One region of the Amycolatopsis pigmentata genome, then DNA from elsewhere that is predicted to be linked to it. Evidence: riboswitches for the same ligand, from Rfam matches in the RefSeq annotation. Region 1 holds a riboswitch; the other holds the start of a gene.

Region 1 (8,501 bases):
CATCCGGTCAAGCCACTGCCGCGCGAGGGCAGGGTGCCCGAGATGGCCGAAGATCATGGCGAGATTGGCGCTCGCGTTGAGGGCGGTGGCGGTGGTCGCCGGCTCGACCGTCGCGTACTCGTAGGCCTGGCGATACAAGTCGACGGCGGCGGGAAAGTCGTCCATCAGGGAACGCGTCAAACCTCGTTGCATGGCCAGCCAACCGGGACGCGGTACCGCGTCGACGCCGGGCAGCGGGCTGAGCTGCGCCGCGCGCGTGGTGAGGCGCTGCCCCAGATCCTCGGCCTCGGTGAAGGCCCCTTGCGCGCGCAGGGCGATCATCGCGGCGGTGCCGACGGTCACGAGTGTCGCCAGTGAACTCTCCCTGGCTATGTCCATTGTCGCCGCGAGGCGGGTACCGAGCTCCATGTACTGACGCAAGTACGGCCGGAGTTCGCCCGCGTCCGACTGGTTCGCCGCGTGGTAGGCGGTGACCCACGAGATCATCAGGCGTGGTCGCGCGCGCAGCTCCTCGTTCGGGACCTGGCTGAGCACGAAAAGCAGCCGAGCGGCGAGTTCGCCTTCCACCGCGAGGATGTGCCTGTCGCACAACGCTTCAAGCGCGGCCCAGTCGCGTTCCTCGGCGGCTCTGTCCACCGCTTCCGGCAGATCGGCCACGGGGACATGAGCGGGTTGAGCGCAGTCCGGCACCGTCTCCGCCCCTCCCCGGACCAAGCCGATCGATCTCACTCGCAAGTATGAGGTACCGGGGCACCGAGCGGGCGACCTGTGTGAAGTTCACCATCGATATCACTCGATCGGGTATTTTCTCGTCCTCGTTGCGGTGCCTGGCAACGGGCCTGCACCAGCTCTCTCACGCGTGGTTCGGAGACTCGATCCCGATCACGTCGCTCGCGTCCTCCGGCTGCGGGAAGGCGTACCAGCGGATGGCGACCTCCCGGGTGCCGGCCGCCGAGCTGTCGTGGAGCAGGCAGTAGCGGGTGAGCAGTTCCTCGTATTCCTGGGTGAACTCGGCGAGTTCCCGTTCCGTCAGGTAGGTACTCGCCCGGTGACCGCGACCCCACGACCCGAACTGCTCGCGATGTCGTGCCGCCCAGCCGAACAGTCGTAGTTCATGGTCGTATTTCGCGTCGTAAAAGGCCCTTAGCCGCGCCTGGTCCGCGTCGGCGAGTTCGGTCGCCACGGGCGGCCGCAGGTTCAGCTTGGTCACCCGCCACCGGCCGTCGCGGCGGCGGGTCACCCGGCCGGCCTGTGCCAGCCGGTCCAGCATCCGCTGAAGTTCGTGCGCGGGCAGAGAAAGTGTCTTTGCCAGCCCGGCGATCGTCGACGGCCCGTTCACCGAGAGCGTTTCCTGAAGGCGCCGGTAGCCGGGATCGGTGTGCAGTTCGATGTCCGTCACGGCGAACGGCCGGCTGCGCATGCCCGCGGTCAGCAGCGGGCGCGCCCAACTCGCCAGCAGCACCGCGACGGGCAACTCCGCCAGTGCGGCCATCGCGATGCTGCTCCATTCGCCGGGCCCACCCCAGTCGAGCATCACGTCGAACCAGGCGTCACAACAGAGCAAGGCCGCCGTGACCGTCATGGCCGGAACCACGCCACGCCGGCGCCGCCAGCCGAGCCAGGCCGCGACGGCGAAACAGGTCAGCAACGCCACGTCGAACCCCACCCAGGCCAGCCGCCAGTTGCCGGTGCCGAACCGGTCCGGTAGCGTGCTCTGGAGATAGATCGTCCACGGCACAAGGAAAGCCGCGGATCCTCCGGCCAGGATCAGCAGGACATGTCTGATCGCCTGTTTCGGCACCCACCCGTTCCCGGCATCGACGGCCTCACGATCGGGATGCCTTGTGGATCGAAGACGGGGACCGCGCATCATCGCACGGTATCGCCGATTCCCGCGACAGGAATCAGGTATTTTCCCGGAGACCCGCCTTGGTGCGGCGCGGATCTCGTCGCTCGACGGTCTCGACGCGGGCCTGCTCGGGGTTAGTCTGCGGGCGTGACTGACGAGCCGTTGCAGGTGCTGGTGCCCGACCTGATGGGTGTCTTCGTGTTCGGGCTCTCGGGAGGGCTGGCCGGCGTGCGCGCGCGGCTTGACCTCTTTGGAGTCACGGTGCTTGCCGGTATCACCGCGTTGGGCGGTGGCGTGGTGCGTGACCTGCTGCTCGGGCTGACACCTCCGTTCGCGTTGCGGCACTGGCCGTATGTGGCGGTGGCGTTCGTCGCCGGGCTGGTCGCGTTCCTCATGCACGCGCAGGTCCAACGGTTGCGTCGCGCCTACCTGGTGCTGGACGCCGCGGGATTGGGCCTGTTCACGGTGACGGCCACCAAGCTCGGGCTTCAGCAAGGGCTGGGGCTGGTGGGCGCGTGCACCGTCGGCGTGATCACCGGCATCGGCGGCGGGGTGATCCGCGACGTGCTCATCCGTGAAATCCCGATCGTCCTGCGCTCGGAAATCTATGCCTTGGCCGCACTCATCGGCGCCGTGACCGTCTATGCCTGTTACCGCCTGCACGTGTTACAGGCGCCGGAGCAGATTGCCGCGGCCACCCTCGTCTTCGTGGTGCGTCTGATCGCGCTGCGACGAGGTTGGCAGGCTCCCGTCGCGCGATAGCCGACGAACTGCGCCCCGCACCGGATTTACCGTTCTCCCTGGTCCTGGGGCGCCGGATAGGTGCCCTGCCCACGTTCGATGGCCGTGGCGAGGACGCCGAGCCCGATCATGCCGAGCCCGAGTCCCAGGTGCAGCCAGTTGTCCGCGCTGTTCACGGGAATGAAGTTGCCCGGGGTCGCCTTGCTGACGGCAACGCCGTACAACCACAGGACCAGGTAGATCCCGCCGCCCAGCACCAGATAGGCACGCGCGGGGGCCCGGGTCGCGAAGGCCGCCAGTCCGGCGACGCCGAAGGCCAGGTGCACGAGATTGTGCAGGATGGACACCTGGAAGACGCCGAAGAGCATCGCGCCGGAATGGTGTCCGCCGAACTCGAGCGCGTCGTAACCGGTGGTCACTCCGGGAATGAACCCCAGCACGCCTGCCACGAGGAAGACCACTCCGGCCATGAGCGCGAACACCTCGACCGGCTTGCGTTCGGTGGCCTCGCGTCCCGCCGCTTTGGATACAACCATGTTCCTTCCCTACGTTGTCCTTCAGCGGCGGGTACCCGTGTGATCCCGAAGAAAACGGACGATGGGTTCGAACATGGACGAGTCAGGGCCACCTAGCACTCGATGACGTTGACCGCGAGGCCGCCTCGGGCGGTTTCCTTGTATTTGACGTGCATGTCACGGCCGGTGTCCCGCATGGTCTTGATGGCCTTGTCCAGACTGACCTGATGACGGCCGGTGCCGTTGATGGCGATCCGGGCGGCGTTGATCGCCTTGATCGAGGCGATCGCGTTGCGCTCGATGCACGGAATCTGCACCAGACCGCCCACCGGGTCGCAGGTGAGGCCGAGGTTGTGCTCGATACCGACCTCGGCCGCGTTCTCCACTTGTTCCGGCGTGCCGCCGAGAACTTCGCACAGCGCGGCCGCGGCCATCGAGCAGGCGGATCCGACTTCGCCCTGGCAACCGACCTCGGCGCCGGAGATGGAGGCGTTCTGTTTGAAGAGGATGCCGATCGCGGCGGCCGTGAGGAGAAACCGCACGACGCCGTCGTCGTCCGCGCCGGGGACGAACCGGGCGTAGTAGTGCAGCACGGCGGGAATGATGCCCGCGGCACCGTTGGTCGGCGCGGTGACGACGCGCCCGCCGGAAGCGTTCTCCTCGTTGACCGCCAGCGCGTAGAGGTTGACCCAGTCCAGGACGCGCAGCGGGTCCTCACTGTCCACTTCGGACGTCAGGGTCCGGAACAGGCCCGGGGCGCGCCGCGGGACACGGAGACCACCGGGCAGGACGCCGTCCCGGTGACAACCCGCCTCGACGCAGGCGACCATGACGTTCCACAACCCGAGCAACCCGGTCCTGATCTCCTCGGCGGACCGCCAGGACAGTTCGTTGGCCAGCATCACGTCGCTCACGCGAAGCCCCTCACGAGCGCAGATGGCCAGCAGCTCGGCGGCGGTGCCGAAGGGATAGCGCACCTCGGTGGTGTCACGAACGATCCGGTCCGAACCCACCGCGTCCTCGTTCACCACGAAACCGCCGCCGACCGAGTAATAGGTACGGTCGCACAGGACCGTTCCCTGGGCGCCGTAGGCGGTGAAGACCATGCCGTTGGGGTGCGCGGGCAGGGATTTGCGCCGATGCAGCACCAGATCCTCGCTCGCGGTGAAATCGATCACCTTGCTCCCGCCGAGCGACAGCCTGCCCTCTTCCTTGGCACGCGCCGCCCGTTGGTCGGCGGTGTCGGTGTCGACGGTGGCCGGGTCCTCACCCTCGAGACCGAGAATGACCGCCTTCTCCGAGCCGTGCCCGTGGCCGGTGGCGCCCAGCGATCCGAACAACTCCGCTCTGACCCGGATGACCGAAGCGAGCAGGCCGTCTTCCCGCAGCCTGTCGACAAAACGTTTCGCCGCACGCATGGGGCCCACCGTGTGCGAAGAGGACGGCCCGATACCGACGGAATAAAGATCGAACGCGCTCAAGGGCATTTTCGGAGGCTCCCTGTTTCGGGCACCACGGATCGTGGCGCTGGGCACCTCCCCGCTCTGTCATCGGTACCTGAGAGTTTCACCGCCTGCTCGGAGGGGCTTGCACCGTGGGTGCGGGATCGGAAATCCCGGCTTTCCAGAGTTCGCCTCGCCGGAGCGGTAGGGGGACCTGAGAGTTTCTGGGGAGAGTTGCTCCTTCGGCGCCCCACCGTCACCGATGGGATCTCTCCCGCTCCGGCTGGAACGGCGCGGTATGAAGTTGAGGGCTTCTGACAGTAGATCGGCCCGTTCAGCGCGGTCAACCCGGATCCGCGTGGCCTCGGCGACTTCGCCGCGGCGGCCCGGCACAGCGCCGGCCGGCGCAGACCGCCGTTGACCTGAGCGCAACACGTGGTCGGCGCCGGCCACGCTCGCCCGGGGCGGAAACCCCGAGAGCGTCGTCAGGCAAGTCGATCAGGTGATCGGGTTTTCCCGGGCGGCGGTGAGGGTGTTCTGGAGCAGCATCGCGATGGTCATCGGACCCACGCCACCGGGCACCGGGGTCACCACACCGGCGATTTCGCGGACGGTGTCAGTGTCGACATCGCCGCACAACCCGTTCTCGGTGCGATGAATGCCGACATCGAGCACGATCGCTCCCGGCTTGACCGCGTCCTCGCCGATGAGCCGGGGCACGCCGGCGGCGACCACGAGCACGTCCGCCGTCCGGCACACGGCCGCCAGGTCACGAGTACGGGAGTGGCACACGGTCACGGTGGCGTTGCGCTGCAACAGAAGCTGTGCCATCGGTTTGCCGACCAGATTGGACCGGCCGACGACCACGGTGTGCGCGCCCTCGAGGACCGCACCGATCTCGTCGAGAAGCACCATCACCCCCTCGGGGGTGCAGGGACGCAGCCCCGGCCTGCCCAGCGCGAGGCGGCCGGTGCTGCGCTCGGTGAGTCCGTCGACGTCCTTTTCCGGAGGGATGCGCTCGATGAGGGCGGCGGCGTCGAGGTGCGGCGGGAGGGGCAACTGGAGGAGGATTCCGGTGACCTGAGGGTCGGAGGCGAGTTCGTCGACGACCGCGGCGGCGGCCTCCTGGGTGATCTCTCCGGGCAGGTGCCGGTGCAGGTCGCGCATTCCGGCCTCGGCACACTGGCGGCGCTTGTTGCGCACGTAGATCGCCGAGGCCGGATCGTCGCCGATGAGAACGGTGGCCAGCCCCGGAGGAGTGGGCAGCGTGGCCACTTCCCGTGCCACCCGCGCGCGGACCCCGGCCGCCACGGCCCTTCCGTCGATGACCAACGCGTTCATACCCTCTCCTCCACCCGTCACGATGTTCAAGAACCGGCGGCGAACGATCCGGCCGTGCGGGTGAACCCGGCCCGCTGGAGAATCTCGGCGACACCGCGTTCGAAGCCGAAGGCCATCACGTGTACCCCCGCGACCCCGGGGATCTCCGCCAACTGCTGGATCGTCTCCGCGCACAGCCGGATTCCTTCGTCGCCGACCCGATCGGCGGGCACGCCTCGCAGCCGGCGTTCGATCTCCGCGGGCACATGCACGCCGGGCACGCTGGTGCGCAGGAACTCCAGCATGCGCAGCGACCGGATCGGTCCCACGCCCGCGAGCACCGCGCACGTCTCGGTGACGCCCAGATCCCTCAGCTCGGCCATCCACCGCGTGAACACAGCGAGGTCGAACACGTACTGGGTCTGTGCGAACTCCGCGCCCGCCGCGACCTTCTTCGCCAGCCGTCCGGCACGGAAGGACAAGGGCGGGGAGAACGGGTTCTCCACGGTTCCGATCATCCACTGTGGACGGCCATCGACCTTCTCTCCGGACGCCAGGACACCGTCGTCGCGCAACGTCCTGGCCAGCCAGGCCAGCTGCACCCCGTCGAGGTCGAACACCGGCTTCGCCTCCGGGTGATCGCCCGCGCGCGGATGATCACCCGTGAGCAGCAGCACGTGCGGGATGCCGAGCGCACCGGCGGCGAGCAGGTCCGACTGCAACGCCATCCGGTTGCGATCGCGGCAAGTCAGTTGCATGACCGGGGACAGCCCGGCGCGCTGGGCCAGCACGGCACCACCGAGGCTCGACATCCGGACGCGGGCACCCTGGTTGTCGGTCACGTTCACCGCGTCGACCCAGCCCCGCAAAAGGTCGGCCTTACGGGCGATCTGCTGTGTGTCGGCGCCTCGCGGCGGTCCCAGCTCGGCGGTGACGGCGAAGCGCTTCTCGTCGATCGCGGCGCGCAGGCCCGGAGCAGCCGTCGTCATGAGACTTCCACAATGGGCAGCAGTGGACGAGATCGCGGGTCGGTCGCGAGTTCGTCGTCGCGGCCGAGCCAGTAGTTGATCCAGGAGCTGCGGCTGTGTTCGCGGTGGTCCACCGGCCGGTGCAGGAGACCGAGATCGCTGCCGTGCCCGGCGGCGGTGGCGCGCTCGTGCGCGATGACCCACACGCACCGCATCTCCGGGTGCACTTCGCAGTTCCCGTCCGGCGACACGCCGCCACACGGGCCGTTGCGCAGTTGTTTGGGGCAGGTCATCGGGCACGCGTAGCCCGTCGTGGGCAGGGCACACTGGCCGCACATCCGGCACCCGTACAAACGCTCCTTCGAGACACGTTCGACGGTGGTGAAAGCGCGATACGCGCGCGGGGCCCGTTCGAGCCTCGCCGCGACCCGGCGATACAGGCCGTTGGCGGCCAAGATGGCGTGCAGCCGGTAGGAAAACGAAGCCGAGATCCGTGGCCGAAAGGGCGTCGGCCATCCGGCACGCGGCGCTGGCTTGGTCATGTCCACCTCACTGTGGGCCCGCATCGGCACTTGTCGAACCGTCACGATACGGCCGGTGACGCGGCAAGGTCTTCGGGCTGGAAAACAAAGATGAAGGTCCCGATTTGTGGTCACCCCGGCAGTACCCACCGCCGGGTCCGCCAAGGCCCCCGCCATCGAGTGGCCCACCGGGCGGGACGCGACCCGTGTTGCGCCCAGGGCAACAGCGGCCGCCGGAATTGTTGCTCTCACCTCCGTCTAGCTGGAACTACTCTCGTCATGAACTTCGGGTGAGGAGAGCAACACGTGAGGTACGACATGCTGACTGCCCATGGTCATGTCCACCCCTGTCGCCCCGGCGTCGCTGATTGACCCGCGGGCGAACGAGCCATTCCCGGAAAACCGCGAGCGAAAAACCCTGGCGTTGAAAAGAAGTCCGAAAATCAGGGCATGGCCGGCCCCGGCCATGAATTCGATGCTGGTTTCACCATATTCTTGATTCCTTCATGATCGGGAGGTGGCAATGGAGCCACGGAAAGCCCCATCGGACGGCGAAGAATCACCGTCCGATGAGCGGCGCGTCAGTGGCGTCGCGACAAGACCCGACCGTATTCCGGTGCCGGGTAACCGGGGGGAAAGTCGTCGTCCACGGCGCGGATCCGGGCTCGCCGGCCTGTATTCGGTGATCCGGCGGATTCTCGGCGGCGTCGTCGTGCTGTGGCTGGTCTCGGTGCTGACGTTCCTGTTGATCCATCTCGTGCCGGGCGATCCGGCGGAGTTCGCCGCGGGCGAGGCCGCCACACCGGAACGCGTGGATGCCATCCGGCACCAGCTGGGCGTCGACCGCCCGCTGCTGACGCAGTACTTCACCTGGTTCGGCCACGTGGTGCGGGGTGACCTCGGAAACTCGCTGTTCTCGTCCGAGACGGTGAGCGGCGCGATCATGCGCGCCGCCCCGGCCACCCTGTCGATCACGATCCTGGCCCTGCTCATCGCGATCGCGGTCGGCGTTCCGGCCGGGATCATCGCGGGGCTGCGCCAGGGCACCTGGATCGACCGGGCGGTGTCGCTGATGGCGACGGTCGGCATCGCGATGCCCGGCTTCTGGGTGGGCATGCTGCTCGTGCTGATCTTTTCGCTGGCGA
Region 2 (8,501 bases), on a different contig from region 1:
GCGTGAGCTGACCTACTTCCTCGCACCGAACATCAACTCCTACAAGCGGTTCGTGCCGGGCAGCTTCGCGCCGACGTCGGTCGCCTGGGGCACCGACAACCGGACCTGTGCGCTGCGGGTGGTCGGGCACGGACCCTCGCTTCGCGTGGAGAACCGGGTTCCCGGTGGTGACGTCAACCCCTACCTCGCGGTCGCGGCGCTGGTCGCGTCCGGCCTGTACGGCATCGAAAACGAGCTGCCCCTCGATGCCGAGTTCACCGGGAACGCCTACGGATCGGGCAAACCGACCGTTCCGTCGAGCCTGCGCGAGGCGGCCGCGTTGCTCGGGGAAAGCAAGATGGCCCGGGAGGCGTTCGGGGACGAGGTGATCGACCACTACCTCAACGCCGCCCGAGTCGAACTCGCCGCGTTCGACTCGGCCGTCACCGACTGGGAGCGCGCCCGTGGCTTCGAACGACTCTAGCGTTCTCATCGCCGTTTCCACCTACGCCGAGGACGCGAGCTGGGGTGTGTGGAACGTCCCCGCCGCGCTGCTGCCGATGGCCTATGTGGACGGTGTGGCGGCAGCGGGCGGATTGCCGGTGCTCCTGCCGCAGACCGGCGAAGACCCCTCCGCACTGTCCGCTGTGGACGGTCTCGTGCTCGCGGGCGGCGCGGACGTCGACCCCGCCGGTTACGGCGACCGGCCCCACGAGAAGACCGTCAGCAGGCCGGAACGGGACAGGTTCGAGTTCGCGCTCCTGCGCGAGGCCCGGAGACGACGGTTGCCCGTGCTGGGCGTGTGCAGGGGCATGCAACTGCTCAACGTCGCACTCGGCGGCACGCTGACCCAGCACCTACCCGACACGATCGGCACCGCGCACCAGCCCGGACCCGCCACCTACGGCACCACGCGGGTCGCCTTCACCGAAGGCAGCCGCGTCGCCGGAATCCTCGGCGCGGACGCGGAAGTCCACTGCTACCACCATCAGGCGGTGGACCGGCTGGGCACCGGCCTCGTCGTGACCGGCCGGGCGGCGGACGGCACGGTCGAGGCGGTCGAGTCGCCCGGTGAGCCGTTCGTGGTGGGCGTCCAGTGGCATCCGGAACAGGACAACCGCGATCTCCGGCTGTTCGCCGCGCTGGTGCGCGCGGCGCGGGGCCGGCGTGCCATCGAAGCCCCGAAAATGGAGGTCTGAATGCGACGGTTCGACGGCCGGGTGGCCGTGATCACCGGTGGTGCCGGCGGAATCGGCCTGGCCACCGCCCGGCGTCTCGCCACCGAGGGCGCCAAGATCGTGATCGCCGACGTCGACACCGAAGCGGGAAAGGCCGCGGCGCGGGAGACCGGCGGCGAGTTCGTCGCCACCGACGTCACCGATGAAACCCAGGTCGAGGCGCTGTTTCAGACCGCCGTGGACACCTTCGGCTCGCTCGATGTCGCGTTCAACAACGCCGGCATCTCCCCGCCGGAGGACGACTCGATCCTGACCACCGGCCTCGACGCGTGGCGAAAGGTCCAGGAGGTCAACCTCACCTCGGTCTACCTGTGCTGCAAGGCCGCGATCCCGCATATGCGCAGGCAGGGCAAGGGCGCCATCGTGAACACCGCGTCCTTCGTCGCCGTGATGGGCGCGGCGACCTCGCAGATCTCCTACACCGCGTCCAAGGGCGGGGTGCTGTCCATGACCAGGGAACTCGGGGTCCAGTTCGCCCGTGAGGGCATCCGGGTCAACGCGCTGTGCCCCGGCCCGGTCGACACGCCGCTGCTGCGCGAGCTCTTCGCGAAGGATCCGGAGCGCGCGGCACGCCGGCTGGTACACGTGCCGATGGGGCGCTTCGCCCAGGCCGACGAGATCGCCGCCGCGGTCGCCTTCCTGGCCAGCGACGACGCGTCGTTCATCACCGCCGCGCAGTTCCTGGTGGACGGCGGGATCTCCGGCGCCTACGTCACTCCGATCTGATCCAGGGCCCGCTCAGAACCCCACGGTCCCGTCGATCCCCTCCCGCAGGAAGTCGGCGTGTCCGTTGTGCCGGGCGTACTCGTGAATCATGTGGATCATGACCATGCGCAGCGACACGTCCTTGTCCAGGCGTGGCCAGTAACCGACGACATCGAGCGAAGGAGCATCCCGCTCGATCCGGCGTGCGTGCTCGATTTCCGCTTCCCAGGCGGCGAAGGCTTCCTCCCGGGTGGCCGTGCTCGCGTCGTACGCGGCCTGACGGTCGCCCTCGGGCGACCAGACCAGCGGGACGTCTTCGCCGTTGATGACCCGCCGGAACCAGACGCGCTCGACCTCGGCCATGTGCCGGACCAGGCCGAGCAGCGACAGCGTCGACGGTGGCATCGACTGGCGCCGCAACTCTTCGGTGCCCAGGCCGTCGCACTTCATGGCCAGCGTCGCGCGGTGGAAGTCGAGGAAACCACGCAACATCTCTCGCTCGTCCCCGACCACGGGCGGCTCAGGGCGTTCGGTGCCTGGCATACGTTCGTTCTCCCTCACGGTCACTCTTCTCGCAGCTCATGGAAGGTGTGGGCCGGCGTGGCGCGGCCAGCCGCGTGACGCCCCGGCGGCTATACTCTCAATCGACGACAACCGAATATCAGGCCGTGACGAGCCGGAGCGGGAGAGTCCCCGTCATCGAACGGGGCGCCGAAGGAGCAACCTCCCCGCCAATCTCTCAGGTACCAGCTACCGCTTCTGGCCAGGCCACTCTGGAAAGCAGGCGCCCAGAGCGTCTCACCCAAGGTGAAAGTCGCGCGAGCGGCGAAACTCTCAGGTGCCATGACAGAGGGGGAGTTCCCACACCCAGTGAGAGGAGCTCCCGGATGTCCTTCGCCGACCGCCATATCGGACCATCCGTCCACGAGCAGGCCAAGATGCTCGCCGAATGCGGGTACGACAGCCTCGACGCCCTGGTCGACGCGGCGATCCCCGCGGCCATCCGTGACCCGCGCGAACTCGATCTTCCCCCGGCCGCCTCCGAAGCCGAGGCGCTGGCGGAACTGCGTGCCCTCGCGGCCAAGAACCGCCCGATGACCCAGATGATCGGGCTCGGCTTCCACGACACGATCACCCCGGCGGTGATCCGGCGCAACGTCCTGGAGAGCCCGGCCTGGTACACCGCGTACACGCCTTACCAGCCGGAAATCTCGCAGGGCAGGTTGGAGGCGCTGCTCACCTTCCAGACCATGGTCTCCGGGTTGACCGGTCTCGACGTCGCCAACGCCTCGCTGCTCGACGAGTCCACCGCGGTGGTCGAGGCGGTGTTGCTCATGCGGCGGATTTCGAGGGCGCGCTCGCAGCGGGTCGTGGTGGACGCGGAGTGTCTGCCGCAGACGGTGGCGGTGCTGCGCACGCGGGCCGAGGCGACCGGCATCGAGATCGACGTGCGCGATCTGGCCACCGGGCTGCCGGACGAGTTCTTCGGCGTCGTCGTCCAGTACCCGGGCGCCTCCGGTGTGGTGCGGGACAGGGAATTCCACCAGTCGGTCGGTGAGGCGGCGAAGCGGGCGGGCGCGCTCTGCACGGTCGCCGCCGACCTGCTCGCGCTGACCATGATCGTTCCGCCCGGGGAGCTCGGCGCGGACATCGCGGTGGGCACCACCCAGCGTTTCGGCGTGCCGCTCGGCTACGGCGGGCCGCACGCCGGTTACATCGCGGTGCGGTCGGGTCTCGAACGATCGCTGCCCGGGCGGCTCGTCGGCGTCTCCACGGACGCGGAAGGCCGTCCCGCCTATCGCCTCGCGCTGCAGACCCGCGAGCAGCACATCCGCCGGGAGAAGGCGACCTCCAACATCTGCACCGCGCAGGTACTCCCGGCCGTGCTGGCCGCGATGTACGCGGTGTACCACGGGCCGGACGGCCTGCGAGGCATCGCGGAACGCGTGCACGGACTGGCGGCCGGGTTCGCGGCCGCGTTGCGCGACGGCGGGGTCGAGGTGGTGCACGACACCTTCTTCGACACCGTGCTCGCGCGCGTACCGGGCCGCGCCGCGGAGGTGATCGCCGAAGCCCGGCGGGCCGGGATCAACCTCGGGCGCGTCGACGACGACCATGTCCGGATCGCCTGTGACGAACTGTCCACTTTGGACATCATGGGTGCGGTTCTGCGTGCCTTCGGCCTGCCGGACCGCGGCGAGCCCGGCTCGTCCACGCTGCCGTCCGGAGTGGCCCGCACCAGTGCCTTCCTCACCCACGAGGTCTTTCACGCGCATCGGTCGGAGACGGCCATGCTGCGTTATCTGCGACGGCTTTCGGACCAGGACTACGCGCTGGATCGCGGCATGATCCCGCTCGGTTCCTGCACCATGAAGCTCAACGCCGCGGCCGAGATGGAGCCGGTCAGCTGGCCGGGGTTCGCCGGCCTGCATCCGTTCGCTCCCGCCGAGGACGCGGCCGGGTACCTCGAACTGATCTCCGGGCTGAACACCTGGCTGGCCGAGGTCACCGGCTACGACCAGGTGTCGTTGCAGCCCAACGCGGGCAGCCAGGGCGAGTTGGCCGGCCTGCTCGCGATCCGCGCCTACCACCGCGCGAACGGCCAGTCCGAACGTGACGTGTGCCTGATCCCGTCCTCGGCGCACGGCACCAACGCCGCGTCCGCCGTGCTCGCCGGGATGCGGGTGGTCGTCGTCGCGTGCGACAGCGATGGCAACGTGGACCTGTCCGACCTCAGGTCCAAAGTAGACGAACATGGTGAGCGGCTGGCCGCCGCCATGGTCACCTACCCGTCCACGCACGGTGTCTACGAGAACGACATCGCCGACCTCGCGCGGATCGTGCACGAACGCGGCGGCCAGGTGTATGTCGACGGCGCCAACCTCAACGCGCTGCTCGGGCTGGCCAAGCCGGGCGAATTCGGTGGCGACGTTTCGCACCTGAACCTGCACAAGACCTTCTGCATCCCGCACGGTGGCGGTGGTCCCGGTGTCGGGCCGGTGGCCGTGCGCGCCCACCTGGCGCCGTACCTGCCGAATCACCCCGCCTTCGCGCAAGCGGGACCAGACACCGGTGTCGGGCCGGTCGCCGCGGCACCGTTCGGATCGGCCTCCATCCTGCCGATCTCGTGGGCCTACATCCGGATGATGGGCGCGGCCGGGCTGACCCGCGCGACCAAGGTCGCGGTGCTGGCCGCCAACTACATCGCGGCCCGGCTCGCCCCGCACTACCCGGTGCTCTACTCCGGCCGGAACGGACTGGTCGCCCACGAATGCATCCTGGATCTCCGCGCGCTCACCAAGCGCACCGGCGTGACTGTGGACGACGTGGCGAAACGCCTGGTGGACTACGGTTTTCACGCGCCGACGATGTCGTTCCCGGTGGCCGGTACGCTGATGGTGGAGCCGACCGAGAGCGAGGACGTCGCCGAGATCGACCGGTTCTGCGAGGCGATGATCTCGATCCGCCGCGAAATCGACGAGGTCGCCGACGGACGCTGGCCGGTGGAGCGCAGCCCGCTGCGAGGCGCGCCGCACACCGCGGAGGCGCTCACCGGTGACTGGGACGCCCCCTACGACCGGAAGACCGCGGTCTACCCCGACGGGGTCTCGCCGAAGGCGAAGTACTGGCCGCCGGTCCGCCGCATCGACGCCGCCCGTGGCGACCGGAATCTGGTCTGCTCCTGCCCGCCCCTTTCCGACTACGCCGGGAGCTGAAACCGTGCGCACCTCGCTCTACGATGTCCACAAAGGACTCGACGCGCTGTTCACCGACTTCGCCGGCTGGGAGATGCCGGTGCGCTACACCAGCGAACTGGCCGAACATCGCGCGGTCCGTGAGGCCGCCGGGCTGTTCGACCTTTCGCACATGGGGGAGATCGAGGTGACCGGCCGCGAGGCGGGCGCCGCACTCGACTACGCGCTCGTCGGCAACCTCTCCGGTGTCGAGCCCGGCCGTGCCCGGTACACGATGATGTGCGACGCCGAGGGTGGCGTGCTCGACGACCTGGTGGTGTACCGGATCGGCGAATCGCAGTTCCTCGTCGTGGCCAACGCGGGCAACGCCGCCATCGTGTTCGCGGAGCTGCTCAAGCGGACCGGAGCCTTCGACGCCGAAGTCACCGATCGGTCTTCGGAGACGGCGTTGATCGCGGTCCAGGGCCCGCGTGCGGCCGACATCGTGGGCACGGTGACCAGCGCCGACCTCGCGAGCCTCAAGTACTACGCCGGTATGCCGGCGAAGGTGGGCGGCCAGGAGGTGTTCCTCGCTCGCACCGGTTACACCGGTGAGGACGGTTTCGAGCTTTTCGTTCCTTCGCCCGAAGCAGAGGCGCTGTGGAGTGCGCTCACCGCGGCGGGAGAGTCCCACGGGTTGCTGCCCGCGGGGCTCGCCAGCCGTGACACGCTCCGTCTCGAAGCCGGAATGCCCTTGTACGGCAACGAACTCACCACCGCGGTGTCCCCCTTCGAAGCGAATCTGGGCCGGGTGGTGAAATTCGCGAAACGGGATTTCGTCGGCAAAGGGGCTCTCGAGCGGCGCCGTGAACCGGCCAAGGTGCTCGCGGGCCTCCGGGGTGCCGGCCGTCGCTCGCCACGGCACGGCTACCGGGTGCTCGACGGCGAACGCGAGGTCGGAGAAGTGACCAGTGGAGCGCTCTCCCCGACGCTCGGGTATCCGATCGCGATGGCTTACCTGCCAAAAGAACTGAGCGAGCCGGGCACGAAGCTGACCGTCGACGTCCGTGGACGCAGTGAGCCGGTGGAGGTCGTCGAGCTGCCGTTCTACCGGCGTTCCTGAAACCGGTACGCCCTGAAGGCTTTTGCCGCGCCAGGACGTTTTTGGCCGCGGTCAAGAGCGTCTCCGTCGCGTCACCCGGAACAGGCGATGAATGGTGCGGGGTAGCCGACTATCGTCGGAGTTCCACCCCGGTTCGAAGGAAAGGGGGTGGTAGGACTGCCGATCGAGAGGGTTGTACCCAGGCCGGATCCGCCTGGCCCGACTTCGATCCGCGGACGTCGCGCGGATCCGGCCGTGATCACGACCAGGGGAGCCGGATATGACCAGGAAATACACCGTCGTCCAGGGCGAGACACTGTCCGGAATAGCGCTGAAATTCTACGGCGACGCCGAACTGTATCCTCTCATCGCCCACGTCAATGGCATCAAGGATCCGGACGTTGTTCACGTCGGGCGGGTCCTCGCCATTCCGGACGCGAAGGGTTACCATTCCTACGTCGTCGCCAGCGGTGACACGCTTTGGGCTATCGCGAAGCGCTTCTACGGCAAAGGGAAACTGTTTCCCGCCATCGCCGAAGTGAACGACGTCCCGGACCCGGATCTCATTCACCCCGGGCAGGTCCTCGCGATCCCGCCGGCACCCGTGGGTGCGACCCACGGATGAAACGCCGGTAGGTCATCGTCGCGGGGGCGGTTCCGAGGCCGCCCTCGCGACGCTGTTGTACGTGATCACATCGAGGCCGCGCTCCACGTCTTTCCGTTGCTCCTCCTCGATGACGACTTGCCCTTCATTGAGCCGTTTTCATCCTGGCCGGGATATGTTGGCAGGTAAGGGGTTGTAGGTCAGGCGCTGCTTGGTCATTGGCGTGTGGGTGCCGTGAACGTGGTAAAGCCCTTGGTAGGACAGTGATCGACCAACTTCGGGCAAGCACCGAATGCACGGCATGAACCCGCAGGTCATCTCCTCCCCGGCCAGCACGTGATCCACCCCGTACAAAGCCCGCAACAAGCCCGAGTCCTGCAAGGACGCGAACCGTGCCCGGTTACGCGGCCCCGGCGAACGCGCGAACGCCCAACTCAAGACCTGGCGCATCCTGCGCAAACTCCGCTGCTTGCCCCGACGCGCCGGGAACCTGGCCAAAGCCATCCACGTCCTGCGGAACTACGAACCCGCCACAGGATGAAAAAGGGTTCACTCTTTCGTGTGCCGTCGTTGTGACGTTTGTCGACTGCGTGTTCGATACCTTTGATTCATGTCAGCTGAACTTGATCCGCCCGAACCGGCGGAACCCCTTGTGCCTGAGGAAGCCGTGCCGTGGCCGGCCGTCGGCGGGGACGGTGATGTGTTGTCCTGTCTGGAGTCCGCGGCTGTCGGGTTGCGGGAGCTCCGGGTGGCGAGGTGCTCGCGGGCCAGGTTGCCGCGGATGGTGCAACGGTTGCGGGTGGTGCTCAGCCAGGTGCAGGCGGCGCAGTTGGAGGCGGTGGCGGAGTTCGACCGCGTGGCCCCGCAGCCGTCCAATGTGGCCTTGGAGTTGTCGCTGGGTCTGGCGGTCAGTAAACACACCGCGCGGTATCAGATCGGGCTTGCTCACGCGCTGACCACGCGGTTGCCCAACACGCTGGAAGCGATGCGCCGTGGGGAGATCGACAGCTTCAAGGCCAGCCGCGTTTATGATGTCCTTGTCCAACCGGTAGGACCAGCCGGGGAGATCCTTCGTTCCGGCACCTTCACGATCACAACGCCGACCAACGACCAGTACACCAGCGACCCCGAACCCCTGCACTCAGCCCGAACCGACCCCTTCGAGGACCCACCACCCGACGACCCGCCTGCCGATGACC

Evidence for each region. A riboswitch is a leader RNA that binds a small molecule or an ion and turns the genes downstream of it on or off. The one in region 1 is predicted to bind glycine.
Region 2: linked by a shared signal. The riboswitch ahead of gcvP (aminomethyl-transferring glycine dehydrogenase) and the one ahead of ACFSXZ_RS26065 (L-serine ammonia-lyase) in region 1 are both predicted to bind glycine.

Annotation. Positions count from the first base shown of each region.
Region 1 is NZ_JBHUKR010000015.1:53,234-61,734, forward strand. It holds gene ACFSXZ_RS26045 (LuxR C-terminal-related transcriptional regulator) at 1-657, opposite strand, end outside; gene ACFSXZ_RS26050 (MarR family transcriptional regulator) at 854-1,801, opposite strand; gene ACFSXZ_RS26055 (trimeric intracellular cation channel family protein) at 1,997-2,611, shown strand; gene ACFSXZ_RS26060 (DUF4383 domain-containing protein) at 2,638-3,126, opposite strand; gene ACFSXZ_RS26065 (L-serine ammonia-lyase) at 3,219-4,592, opposite strand; glycine riboswitch at 4,640-4,738, opposite strand; glycine riboswitch at 4,740-4,834, opposite strand; gene folD (bifunctional methylenetetrahydrofolate dehydrogenase/methenyltetrahydrofolate cyclohydrolase FolD) at 5,046-5,888, opposite strand; gene ACFSXZ_RS26075 (methylenetetrahydrofolate reductase) at 5,915-6,856, opposite strand; gene ACFSXZ_RS26080 (methylenetetrahydrofolate reductase C-terminal domain-containing protein) at 6,853-7,377, opposite strand; gene ACFSXZ_RS26085 (ABC transporter permease) at 7,973-8,501, shown strand, end outside.
Region 2 is NZ_JBHUKR010000009.1:10,508-19,008, forward strand. It holds gene ACFSXZ_RS19525 (glutamine synthetase family protein) at 1-463, shown strand, start outside; gene ACFSXZ_RS19530 (gamma-glutamyl-gamma-aminobutyrate hydrolase family protein) at 444-1,178, shown strand; gene ACFSXZ_RS19535 (3-oxoacyl-ACP reductase) at 1,179-1,943, shown strand; gene ACFSXZ_RS19540 (DinB family protein) at 1,956-2,465, opposite strand; glycine riboswitch at 2,595-2,688, shown strand; gene gcvP (aminomethyl-transferring glycine dehydrogenase) at 2,810-5,638, shown strand; gene gcvT (glycine cleavage system aminomethyltransferase GcvT) at 5,643-6,719, shown strand; gene ACFSXZ_RS19555 (LysM peptidoglycan-binding domain-containing protein) at 6,979-7,323, shown strand; partial or broken gene ACFSXZ_RS19560 (IS5/IS1182 family transposase) at 7,646-7,843, shown strand; gene ACFSXZ_RS19565 (hypothetical protein) at 7,913-8,501, shown strand, end outside.